One region of the Pseudoalteromonas sp. GutCa3 genome, then DNA from elsewhere that is predicted to be linked to it. Evidence: predicted binding sites of a transcription regulator. Region 1 holds the regulator's gene; the other holds the start of a gene.
The links. The regulator sigma-54, encoded in region 1, starts transcription at its own class of promoters, with help from an activator protein. The targets are predictions, from matches to a motif close to GTTGGCACGNNNNTNGNNT.
Positions count from the first base shown of each region.

Region 1 (5,794 bases):
TAGTTAATAATGTACTCAGCGATAAAGCGCCTATAAAGCAGTTATGCTTATCAACAACGTACAAGTCATCGGTACCTTCTGGTAACTCGCCACGTAGCCTAATATACCTAAGTACAACATCAAGCGTAACGTCAGGGCGAATGGTCACTGTATCGGTGTTCATTAGCGCGCCAGCAGAACGCTCTTGATACGAAAGTGCTTGTGTTGCACGTTCACGGTCTTGAATGTCCATCGCACTAACAACGTCTTTATAAACGGTGTCCGGCAGACTACGTAATACTTCACCTAAGTCATCGTGGCCCATATCTTCGGTTGCGGCTGCAATGTGCTTAGGTTCCATTTGGGCAATAATGCCTAAACGAACATCTTCTGATAGTTCTTCAAGAACATCACCTTGCACATCAGGATCAACCAACTGCCAAAGGAGTCGGCGAATTTTATGTGGTGATGATTCTAATAATAATGCGGTATCACAAGGAGCTGTTTTTGCGAGCATGCGCCTAACTTGAACAAATTGACCACTATTGAGTGACTTAGTCACCTGTTTTAGTTGCTGTAGTGGGTAATCTTGTTCAAAAGCTTCAGGCATTGGCGTCCTTTATAAATTTTTATATTACTTTATGGGGAGAGGTGAGTTAACTGGCGTCACTAACCGTATTTATTTTATATATCTGTTTTAGTTGGGGCATTAGTAATGCGAGCATTATTTTTATAACTGTTTATTCTTGTTCATTAAAACGTTGTGCTATTAATTCTCCAACAGCATGTAAAGCTTGCTCAGAATCGGGGCCTTTACATACAACTTTTACTTCTTTGCCTTGGCTACTTTCAAGTAGCATTAGTGCAAGTACGCTATCGCCTGCGGCTTCTTTGTCATCTTGAAATAATGTAATTGTCGCATCAAACTGCACTGCTAATTGGGCAAGCACGGTGGCTGCTCTGGCGTGCAATCCTAATTTGTTTTTTATTAAAAAAGTGTCTTCACAATGCATAACTTACTCTACTTAAGCTGAACAGGTGATTATTCAGCTATATTATTTTTCTTGTTCGCGATGGCGAATTTTTACATTGGGATGTGTCATTGCAAAACTTTCACCGATAGTTTGCGCTAAATATACAGAGCGGTGTTGTCCGCCTGTACACCCAATGGCAATGGTTAAATAACTGCGGTTATTTCGCTCTAAGTGCGGTAACCACGTTTGTACAAATGTTTGAATTTGCCATGTGAATTTTTGCACTATGCTGTGATTGGCCAAATAATCTTTAACAGGTTGATCTAACCCATTTAAAGGTTTTAATTCAGGTTCCCAATGTGGATTTGGTAAAAAGCGTGCATCAAATACATAATCTGCTTCTTTTGGTATGCCGTGTTTAAAACCAAACGATTCAAACGTGACAATCAGTTGTTTATCTTTTTTACCTAAAATCTTTTCACGAATAGATTCAGCGAGTTGATGAACACTCAAATCAGTCGTGTCTATCATAAAGTCGGCGCGGGTGATTAATACATCAAGTAATTCTTTTTCTTTTTTGATGGCTAAATCAAGAGGCAACGAGTCAATTGATAGTGGGTGTAATCTACGAGTTTCAGAAAAACGTTTGATCAATGTTTGATCGTCGCTATCTAAATAAAATAACGTAGGTTTTGCAAAGCCAGGCAAGTATTCAAGAATATCGTTAAATTCATCCTGTTGTTTAGGGATGTTACGCACATCAATGCTAACAGCAATTTTATCGTAGCTATCAGACACACTGCGAACTAATGAAGGAAGCAAGTTAACTGGAATATTATCTACGCAATAATAACCTAAATCTTCTACAACGCGTAAAGCAACCGACTTTCCAGAACCAGAACGGCCGCTTATGATAATTAACTCCATTTAACACCCTTTATAAAACTATGATTGATTGACAATAACTTGGTAAAGCTCAGTATCTGATTTTGCACTGCGTAACTGTTTACAAAAATCTTTGTTGTTTAGTTTATCAGCAATGGTTGCTAGAGTCTTTAAGTGCTGCTGGTTATCGCCATCTGGTACGATGAGTGCGACGAAAATATCAACAGGGCGATTATCGATTGCATCAAAATTTATTGGAGTTTCGCTAACGAGTACTAAAGCCAAAGGCTCTTCTGCACCGCTCATTCTTCCATGAGGAATGGCAATGCCACGCCCTATACCTGTACTACCCAATTTTTCTCTGCTCATTAAAGCATTAAGAATATCTTGTTGCGGTAAATACGGAAGTTTGTCGTGAGCAAGTTCGCTAATGAACTCTAAAATTCTTTTTTTGCTATTAAAAAGGACCGCAGCTTTGCTGCAGTCCTGGCATATAAGTGAGCTTAATTTCATCATATTAGTGTCGAGCAAGCTTCTCTTTGTGTTTAATTACTTGTCGATCGAGCTTGTCGATCAACGAGTCAATGGCGGCATACATATCTTGATGTTCTGTAGAGGCAAATAGCTCAGCACCGCTTACGTGTATGGTGGCTTCTGCTTTTTGATTTAATTTTTCTACATCGAGAATGACATGAACATTATTAATATGATCAGAGTGTCTTTCTAGCTTCGCAAATTTGGTATTAATATAGTCTCTTAGTGAATCGGTTAATTCTACGTGACGACCAGTTAAGTTTAGTTGCATAAGCATTACCCTCTTTTTTTTGCGTCTTAAATCAAACTTTTACGCTGATTTGACGGTGGAATAGCCAGAGATTCGCGGTATTTTGCGATTGTACGTCTCGCTACTTTAATTCCTTGCTCAGCCAATATATCCGCTATTTTGCTATCACTCAATGGTTTTGCTGAGTTTTCTGCTGCGATTAATTTTCGGATAAGCGCACGGATTGCTGTAGATGAACATTCCCCCCCGTTTTCGGTGCTTACATGGCTTGAGAAAAAATATTTAAGCTCAAATATACCACGGGGTGTGTGCATATACTTTTGGGTTGTTACGCGCGAAATTGTTGATTCGTGCATTTCTACCATTTCAGCAACATCATTTAAAACCATTGGTTTCATGGCTTCAGGACCGTGTTCAAAAAAGCCTTGTTGTTGCTTAACAATACAATTTGTTACTTTTAATAGCGTGTCGTTTCTACTTTCTAAGCTTTTAATAAACCATTTAGCTTCTTGTAAATGCGAGCGAATAAACTGGCTGTCACCACTGGATTTTACAGTGCGAGACATTGCCGCGTATTGGCTATTAACACGAATTTTAGGCATGCTATCTGGGTTTAACTCAACAACCCAGCGGCCTTTAATTTTTTTAACTGACACATCAGGAATAACATACTCAGATTCTTCTCTTACAATAGTATCTGCAGGTTTAGGGCTAAGAGTATGTATTAATGTCATTACTTCTTTAAGCTCTTCTTCTTTGAGCTTAGTTTTCTTCATTAATGTACGATAGTCACGAGCAGCTAATAAATCAATATGCTCGGTTAAAATCATTTTTGTTTCATTAATGTAAGGTGTTTCTTTATCAAACTGGTTAAGCTGAATACACAAACACTCTTGTAAACTACGTGCAGCAATACCAACAGGATCAAACAGTTGGATGCGTTTTAATACAGCTTCAATTTCATCAAGTTCGACTTCGTTATCATCTTCGTTTTCTTGATTAAAGCTTTCTAAAATCTCTTCGCAGCTTAGTGTTAAAATACCTGAATCATCGACGGCTTCTACAATCGCAATAGCAATAGCTTCGTCTGTAGGGCTAAATGGCGTTAGTTGTAACTGCCACATTAAATACTCATGGAGCGTTTCAGTAGAGGCGCCTTGGTATATTGATTCGTCTTCAGGCATCGGACCCGATGATGCTGCTGGGGCGGCACTCATGTACTCATCCCAACTAACATCCATAGCCATGTCGTCACTTAGCGTGTCTTTTGCAAGTGCTTCACCACTATCTTGTTCGTATTCGCTTGGAGCATCATCGGCAGATGCGCTAACAGTTATGTCATCTGTATCTGCTTTTTGCTCGTTTTTACCTGCAGCGTCTTCTGAATAGTCTGCTTCTTCAACCTCTAATAGCGGGTTGCTGTCGAGAGCTTCTTGTATTTCTTGCTGGAGATCCAATGTACTGAGTTGCAACAAACGAATAGCTTGTTGCAGCTGTGGAGTCATTGTAAGTTGCTGGCCCATGCGCAGCTGTAGTGATTGCCTCATGTATCTCTAACAATCCTTTTATGTTGTTATAATTAATACTAGCAGATGCTTAAAGACATGGCGTAAATGTTACAGCCTAAATTGCTCGCCTAAGTAAACATCGCGTACTGTTTTATCATTTAATACGTGTTCTGGAGTACCTGATGCAATCAGCTCCCCATGAGAAACAATGTAGGCTTTTTCACAAACATCAAGGGTTTCTCTTACGTTATGATCGGTAATTAATACACCAATCCCACGATTTTTAAGATGTTCTATTATTTTCTTTATATCTAATACCGAAATAGGGTCAACACCTGCAAATGGTTCATCCAGTAATATAAATTTAGGATCTGCTGCCAGCGCACGTGCTATTTCAACACGACGACGTTCGCCTCCTGACAATGCCATACCTTGGCTATCACGAATGTGTTGTATGCTAAATTCATCTAATAATTTATCGAGAGTGTCTTCTCTAGCTTGTTTATTTAACTCTTTGCGCGTTTCTAAAATGGCCATTAAGTTTTGATAAACAGTCAGCTTTCTGAATATTGAAGACTCTTGCGGTAAGTAGCCAATGCCTAATCTAGCACGACTATGCATAGGTAAAAGAGTAATATCGTTATCGTCTATCGATATTTTACCTTTGTCGCTAGGTACAAGTCCTACTATCATATAAAACGTGGTAGTTTTACCTGCGCCGTTAGGGCCAAGTAAGCCAACAATACTGCCAGCTTTGACTTCAAGGCCGACGTTTTTTACAACTTCACGGCCTTTATAGCTCTTTGCTAATAGCTCTGCTTTTAATGTGCTCATGGTTGACCTTTGTCGCTTTTTTTACTTTTTTTAGTCTCGATTGGCACTAAAATTGTGTGAACGCGGTCAGTTGAGTTTTCATCTTTTTCGGCACTGATTAGCTGCTGCTCTATATCGTAGGTAATGCTTTTAGCATTTATTTTTTGTCCCGCTTGCGATACTTGTGCATTACCAACAAGCGTTAAAAAACGCTTAGATACATCATAACGTACTTCGTCAGCACTGGCGCTCATAGTCGTGCCATCTGATTGCTTTTCTTCAAAGTGCGCAGGGCTACCTGTAGCAATTAATAATTGTTTATTATCACCAAGTTCATCGCGTTTATGTACTTCTAAGCGGTCGGCTGTGATACGGCGATTACCGTGAATAATTTCAACATTTTTCTCAAAAATCCCGACATTAGCTTTTAATTGACCTTCTTGCTTATCGGCGCTTATTGAAATTTGATTTGCAGTCGGTTGCGTGTTTTGCTCTGCAGCATTACTATTAAACGCTAGTATAAGTGTAGGAATAATAAGTGATTTTAATATTTTATTGGTCATAATATATGGTTCGCGTATGGTTAATTAGTTTTATCACTTCGGTTTTTAAGTCGGCTTCTAGGCCTTTACCAGTGATTTTTAAATTGGGTCCAGTGATGATAACGGGTTGCTCCGAACGCATTGTTAATAGCTTTATATCTACCTGAATATTATCAGCATTGATTTTGTCTATCATGGCGTTATCGGTTAAGTTTTTGGCAACCACATTGCCTTCTAAAATTAATTGTTTGTCTTCGTATAATGTTGCTTCGTCTGCATTTATTTGCCACGTTTGCTTTTCGTTATATA
Region 1 is NZ_PJBK01000056.1:83,362-89,155, reverse strand. Features, by position in the region: gene mgtE (magnesium transporter) at 1-589, opposite strand, end outside; gene CXF64_RS09690 (HPr family phosphocarrier protein) at 720-992, opposite strand; gene rapZ (RNase adapter RapZ) at 1,035-1,880, opposite strand; gene ptsN (PTS IIA-like nitrogen regulatory protein PtsN) at 1,899-2,351, opposite strand; gene hpf (ribosome hibernation promoting factor) at 2,356-2,643, opposite strand; gene CXF64_RS09670 (RNA polymerase factor sigma-54) at 2,670-4,169, opposite strand; gene lptB (LPS export ABC transporter ATP-binding protein) at 4,239-4,964, opposite strand; gene lptA (lipopolysaccharide transport periplasmic protein LptA) at 4,961-5,506, opposite strand; gene lptC (LPS export ABC transporter periplasmic protein LptC) at 5,496-5,794, opposite strand, start outside.

Region 2 (5,794 bases), on a different contig from region 1:
GTAATGGTTTTGTAACTACTTTAAAAAACCGCTCATTGAGCGGTTTTTTATTGCCTGTAATATATTTATGCGCACGATTGTTTTAGCTTTACTGTGCAAGTATGAATAAACAGTGCTAACTTTGTAGAGCACGCCATGAGTGTAACGTCGTACTATGTATTTAAAATAAGTATTTATAGCGCGGTTATTAATAAGTACAGTTACATAATATCGTCATCTTACATTTAGGCGCTCGAAGCTATTTAGCTTAAATAACGCGATAATTTAAACTATCAATAATAACTGTTAAAACTACCGATAATAACTAAGGTGATAATTATGTTGCCATTAAAGTATTTAGTTAACGTAGTAAGTTTGTTTATATGCAGCGCTTTAGCAAGTGACGTAAATATCGTAAATGTAGCGCAGGAGCAGCGTGTGCAATATGCTCGTGACGACTACCTTAACGAGCTATTAGAAAAAGCATTGGTGAGCGCACAATACCCTGCAGAGATTAACCCCGTTTTAATTCATCCTCATCAACAACGTACTTTAATAGCACTAGATACAAAAAATTTAGATTTATACTGGAGTATGAGCAGCCCCGAAAGAGAGTCTTTAGCTATTGCGATTAAAATCCCATTGTTTAAAGGCTACATAGGTAAAAGGGCACTATTAACAAGTAAGAACAGCATTGCTAGATTTAAAGGTATTACTAGCTTAGAGCAGTTAGGTAGGCTTTCTGCGGTGCAAGGTCATGATTGGCCTGATACAAAAATAATGGCGTTTAATGGCCTGCATATAAGGCCGTTTGCAAATTATCAGGCTATGTTTGCCTTAACAAGTGCAGGGCGTATTGATTACTTCCCACGTTCATTTATCGAGGTTAATTCAGAGCTAGCGGCAAATAAACAAAGTAACTTAGTGATAGTACCTAATTTATATATGAGTTATCCAACAGGGTTTTATTATTTTGTATCAAATAGTAAGCCAGAGCTTGCAGTGGCAATTAAAAAAGGGCTTGAGATAATGCAAAAAAATGGTGAATTTGACGTATTATTTAATGAATACTTCGCAAAGGATTTAAATACACTACCTTATACAAAAGGCAAAACGATAGAGATTAAGCTCGATAACCCTTATTTTTAGGCACAAAAAAAGGAGCCTGAGCTCCTTTTTAGCATGCTATTAATAGCATCAAATTAGCGAAGTAACGACTCAGTTAATACTGGACGAATTTCACGAATAATTGCTTGAGTCAATTTTGGTGAACCACAGATAATATTGCCGCTGTGGTTATAGTTATTACCACCAGCGAAATCTACAACCATACCGCCCGCTTCTTTAACCATAAGTTCGCCTGCAGCAGAGTTCCAAGGTTTTAAACCAATTTCAAAAAATCCATCAACACGGCCAGCTGCAACGTATGCCATATCTAAAGCAGAACAACCTGCGCGGCGAATGTCTGCAGTGTGTACAAATAATGCTTTAAACGCTTCAGTGTATGCATCCATGTGGTTTTTGTTTTTGAAAGGGAAACCAGTAGCAAGTACAGTGCCTGCAAGAACCGTAGTTTTGCTAACACGTAGACGTTTGCTGTTTAACTGAGTGCCTTGACCGCGAGATGCAGTGAAAAGCTCACCACGAATTGGATCATAAATAACAGCTTGGTCTAAACGACCTTTAACTTTAAGTGCGATAGAAACCGCGTAATGAGGGATACCTTTGATGAAGTTAGTTGTTCCATCGATAGGATCTACAATCCATTGGTAATCATCATCCTTGCCTTTATGCTCACCTAATTCTTCACCAACAATAGAGTGAGTAGGGTAAGACTGTAAAATAGTGTCACGAATTACGGCTTCGGCTTCTTTATCAATGTTAGTTACTAAGTCGTTAGCGCCTTTTTGTTGCACTTCAACTTTTGATAAATCTTCACTTGCGCGAAGTAAAATTTTGCCTGCGTTGCGCGCAGCGCGAACCGCAATGTTTAACATTGGATGCATGGTATTACCTTTGGGTTGTAAAAGAACGTTTATATATTTCAGCCGGCGTATTTTAGCGACTTTTGACATAAAGTAAACAATAAACCCCAAATACTTATGTTTGTTTTTTATACAAGATTGAAAAGTGTCTATATTTTAAAAAAATAATAATGAGCAATTAATAAGTCATTATGTTTCTTTGTGTGTTAATTAAATTGAATTAATTTTAAATAACACTTTACCTAAAGTTAGCTTGAGGTTTTATCGTAATCCTAACTTAATTGATAGGACAACATTATGTATTTAGAGCACGTAAACTTAGTCGCGAGTGATATAGATAGCATGCTTAAATTTTATCGCGCTGTATTTCCACATTGGTCGATTAGAAGTGAGGGCAGAGGCGATTGGCATGGAAAACCAAGACGCTGGGTACACTTTGGAGATGACATGCATTACATTGCGATAAGCGATCATGGTGAGGGTGAAAACAGAAACTTATCGGGCCATCAAATTGGTTTTGCACACTTTGCTTATGTAACTAATAATTTAAGCGCAGTAGTAATGCGCTTAAATAAAGTGGGTTTTACAGTAAGCAAGCAAGGTAGCGAGAATCCTTTCAGAAAGAATGTCTACTTTATTGATCCCGCCGGGTTTGAGGTGGAATTTGTAGAGTATTTAAGTGACATACCAAGCGAGCGAAATAACGATTTATAATAAAATACCAAGCAGCACGCTAAAGTGCTGCTACTCAATTATAGTGAGCGGTTATTATTACCCGTGCCAAACTGGGTTTTTAGCTCATTTGCAAAGCTCATAAATTTTTCTTTAATTGTGCGCTTTATTTTTACTTCAACCGATCCCATAACTGCCTTTCCTTCAATATGAATAGTAGGACCTTGGCGTTTGTTAAGCGACACAGATTTATTTTCAAGACTACTTAAAATACAAAACATTTTAGACACTACATTTACATGCTCTGGTACGTAAATCTCATCGCTACCAAAGATACAGTTAACGTGAATAGTTACATTTTGATGCGCAAAAATGGCATCAGTAAAATCAAGTGCCACCGATCCCATAAAGTTACTTAAATATATATTTTTTGGCACGACCCACTGACCGCTTCGTTCGTTAGAGCCTAAAATACTGCGTAATGTAAAATCATCATCACTGTTTTGCTGTGCACTATAATGTGGTTTAAATTGCGATTGTTTTTCTGCTTTATATTGCTGATCGGTATTAAGTGTTAAGTCTTCTACTAAGGCTAAAAGAGCGTCGTTATTAGGTGCATCCATCGCGCTATCGAGTCGTCTCTCAAATGCATCAACAGAAATAACCCCATGACTGTAATTATAAATTAATTGATCAATCACTTGTTCGCGTACTTGCTCTATTGGGCGGTCTTCAACTTTTACAGACATGGGGCATTCCTTATTATATTTACTATTGATACTGCTCTTGATGTTTATATGCAAAGCACGCACCAAATATAATTACCTTAATTATCAGTAGGTTAATTTATAATGATGTTTTTTATTTTGTTATATTAACGATAGATTAACCAAAAATGCAATTATCTAGCTATTTTCACTATTTGAGAAAGTTTTACCGAGTAGCCTGTAAATAGTTACACAACTATAGATAATGCCTCACTCCAAAATAAACTCAACCTATTGAAATATAAGTATAAATAAAGTTGGCCCAAAGCTCGCATTAGTTAAAGTGTCTTTAATCAAAAGGAGAAAGATTATGAAAACATTTAACAAGTCTATTATCGCAGCTCTAGTTCTTGGTACTACGGCTATGGGTGCCCAAGCAAACAGCTGGGAAAACGAAAGTAAAGATGCTTGGATTGATGGTAAGGCAGAAACAGTTCTACTTATGAACACTAATCTAAACAACTTTGACATTAACACTGATGTAAAAAATGGCAAAGTAGTACTTACAGGTAAAGTTAATAGCGAGCTTGATAAAGAGCTAGCAGAAGAACTTGTACTTAGCCTAGATGGTGTATCTGATGTTGATAACAGCCTTACTGTTGTTAAAAGCATGGATACCAAAGATAAAAGCAATGACATGATGGACGATGATGATAACGACCTAACGGACGCTAAAATCACCACTGTAATCACAACTCGCTTCCTGTTTGACTCAGAAGTTGGTGGTACAGACATCGATGTTGATACCGACAATGGTATTGTAACTCTGAACGGTTCAGTAGAGTCTGAAGCTGAAAAACAACTAGCAGTTAAAATTGCTAAAAATGCTGAAGATGTTCGTGACGTAGTTGATAAACTAGCTATTGTTGCTGAATAATACAGTATAGTTAAGGCCCACTAACACTGGGCTTTACGCCTTTTTAATGCTTAATTTAAATGGAGTTTAGTCATGGATATTATTCGTATAATACTTTCGGTTTTATTACCGCCATTAGGTGTGTTTTTGCAAGTTGGCTTAGGTATGCATTTTTGGTTAAATATTTTATTAACACTGCTAGGTTATTTCCCAGGTTTAATACATGCAATCTACATTATTGCGAAAAAATAATGACAGATTATATATTGTGTAAGCCGACTACTGAGGCCTAATGATACAATTGCCACAGTACTGTTCGGCTCACAATATTAGTTTTTAAATTAAATATTTTTTATCAAAATCTAATTTTTAATTTACTCAAACTAAGTGATTTATTTCTTGTAACTCACTCCCAAAATTCCCTCAGCCAAACCATTGCTTACTTCAATTAAGCTTTCTAACTAACTGCAGTGTTCTGACTCTGTATTGATGCCAGTTAGGAAATCTTTAACATTAGTTTGTTTATATATCTACAATACGCGATTAATTACTCTATTATTTAGTGACAATATTACCATCACTTCTAGTGTTATCATTACACCAAGCTTTTACGCATATTCAGGTAGCTAATTGAATATTCGACTTATACTGTCAGGCGTTGTGTCATTCGTTTTTTATTTTAGCTGGGCCTACTGGGCAAACAGTTCGGCAGATATTGCTAAATCGGTCACGCTTCAAGCTGCATTAGTACAAGGTTTGTATAGTGGATTTGTAACGCTGTTTTTTACTTTTATTTTAGAAAAGGTCGTCAACAAGTATAAGTTTAGTTATGTAACGCTTGCGTTTGTAACTCCAATTATTTGTATGTTTCATTCTAAAACACCACAAAACGTAGCAATACGACAAAGCTTCAATAATGTAATTAACTCTAGCGCCTCGTATTTAGGTAACAAAAAAATAGCAGGTGTACTTTTTGCGCCTATTATTCCGATTACTATTCAATCGAGCTTAGTGATTATGGTGAATGTAATTAATCAGACACCTAATTTGGCACTTACAGTAGCCCCAAGCATATTTTTTACAGCCTTGTATGCCTACACATATATGTTAGCTTTACTTAAAAAGTAGAGCGTTAAAAATAAAAGACTATATGTGGGAGGAGGGTTTTTATAATTTAACGCAGAGAATATCATGGGAAATATCTTACATTTTATGCTTATACCCACCTAAAAGATTACTATTTAAGCAGTTAGCTTACTGATTGTTAAAATAAAGGTGTTTGGTAGTGACAAGCACCTAAAAAGTTTTTATACTGCAACCCGCTTTAGTCGCTCTGTGACTGAACGCTTCAAAAATTAACTGCCTAGCAGTTATATAAAAGTTGGCCCCTTAGCTCAGTTGGTTAGAGCACACGACTCATAATCGTTAGGTCCCCAGTTCGAGTCTGGGAGGGGCCACCACTTTTGCAAACTTTCCAAAAAATACCTACTCAAATTATTTAAAGCTACATGAACTTAATATCGTGTAATTTATTA
Region 2 is NZ_PJBK01000068.1:45,367-51,160, reverse strand. Features, by position in the region: gene secF (protein translocase subunit SecF) at 1-4, shown strand, start outside; gene CXF64_RS11620 (substrate-binding periplasmic protein) at 319-1,128, shown strand; gene suhB (inositol-1-monophosphatase) at 1,182-1,985, opposite strand; gene CXF64_RS11610 (VOC family protein) at 2,262-2,678, shown strand; gene CXF64_RS11605 (LiaF domain-containing protein) at 2,717-3,385, opposite strand; gene CXF64_RS11600 (BON domain-containing protein) at 3,714-4,280, shown strand; gene CXF64_RS11595 (YqaE/Pmp3 family membrane protein) at 4,353-4,511, shown strand; gene CXF64_RS11590 (hypothetical protein) at 4,890-5,387, shown strand; tRNA gene CXF64_RS11585 (tRNA-Ile) at 5,643-5,719, shown strand.
Region 2: a site for sigma-54 is predicted at 3,660-3,678, ahead of CXF64_RS11600 (BON domain-containing protein). Genes of this name have one in related genera too.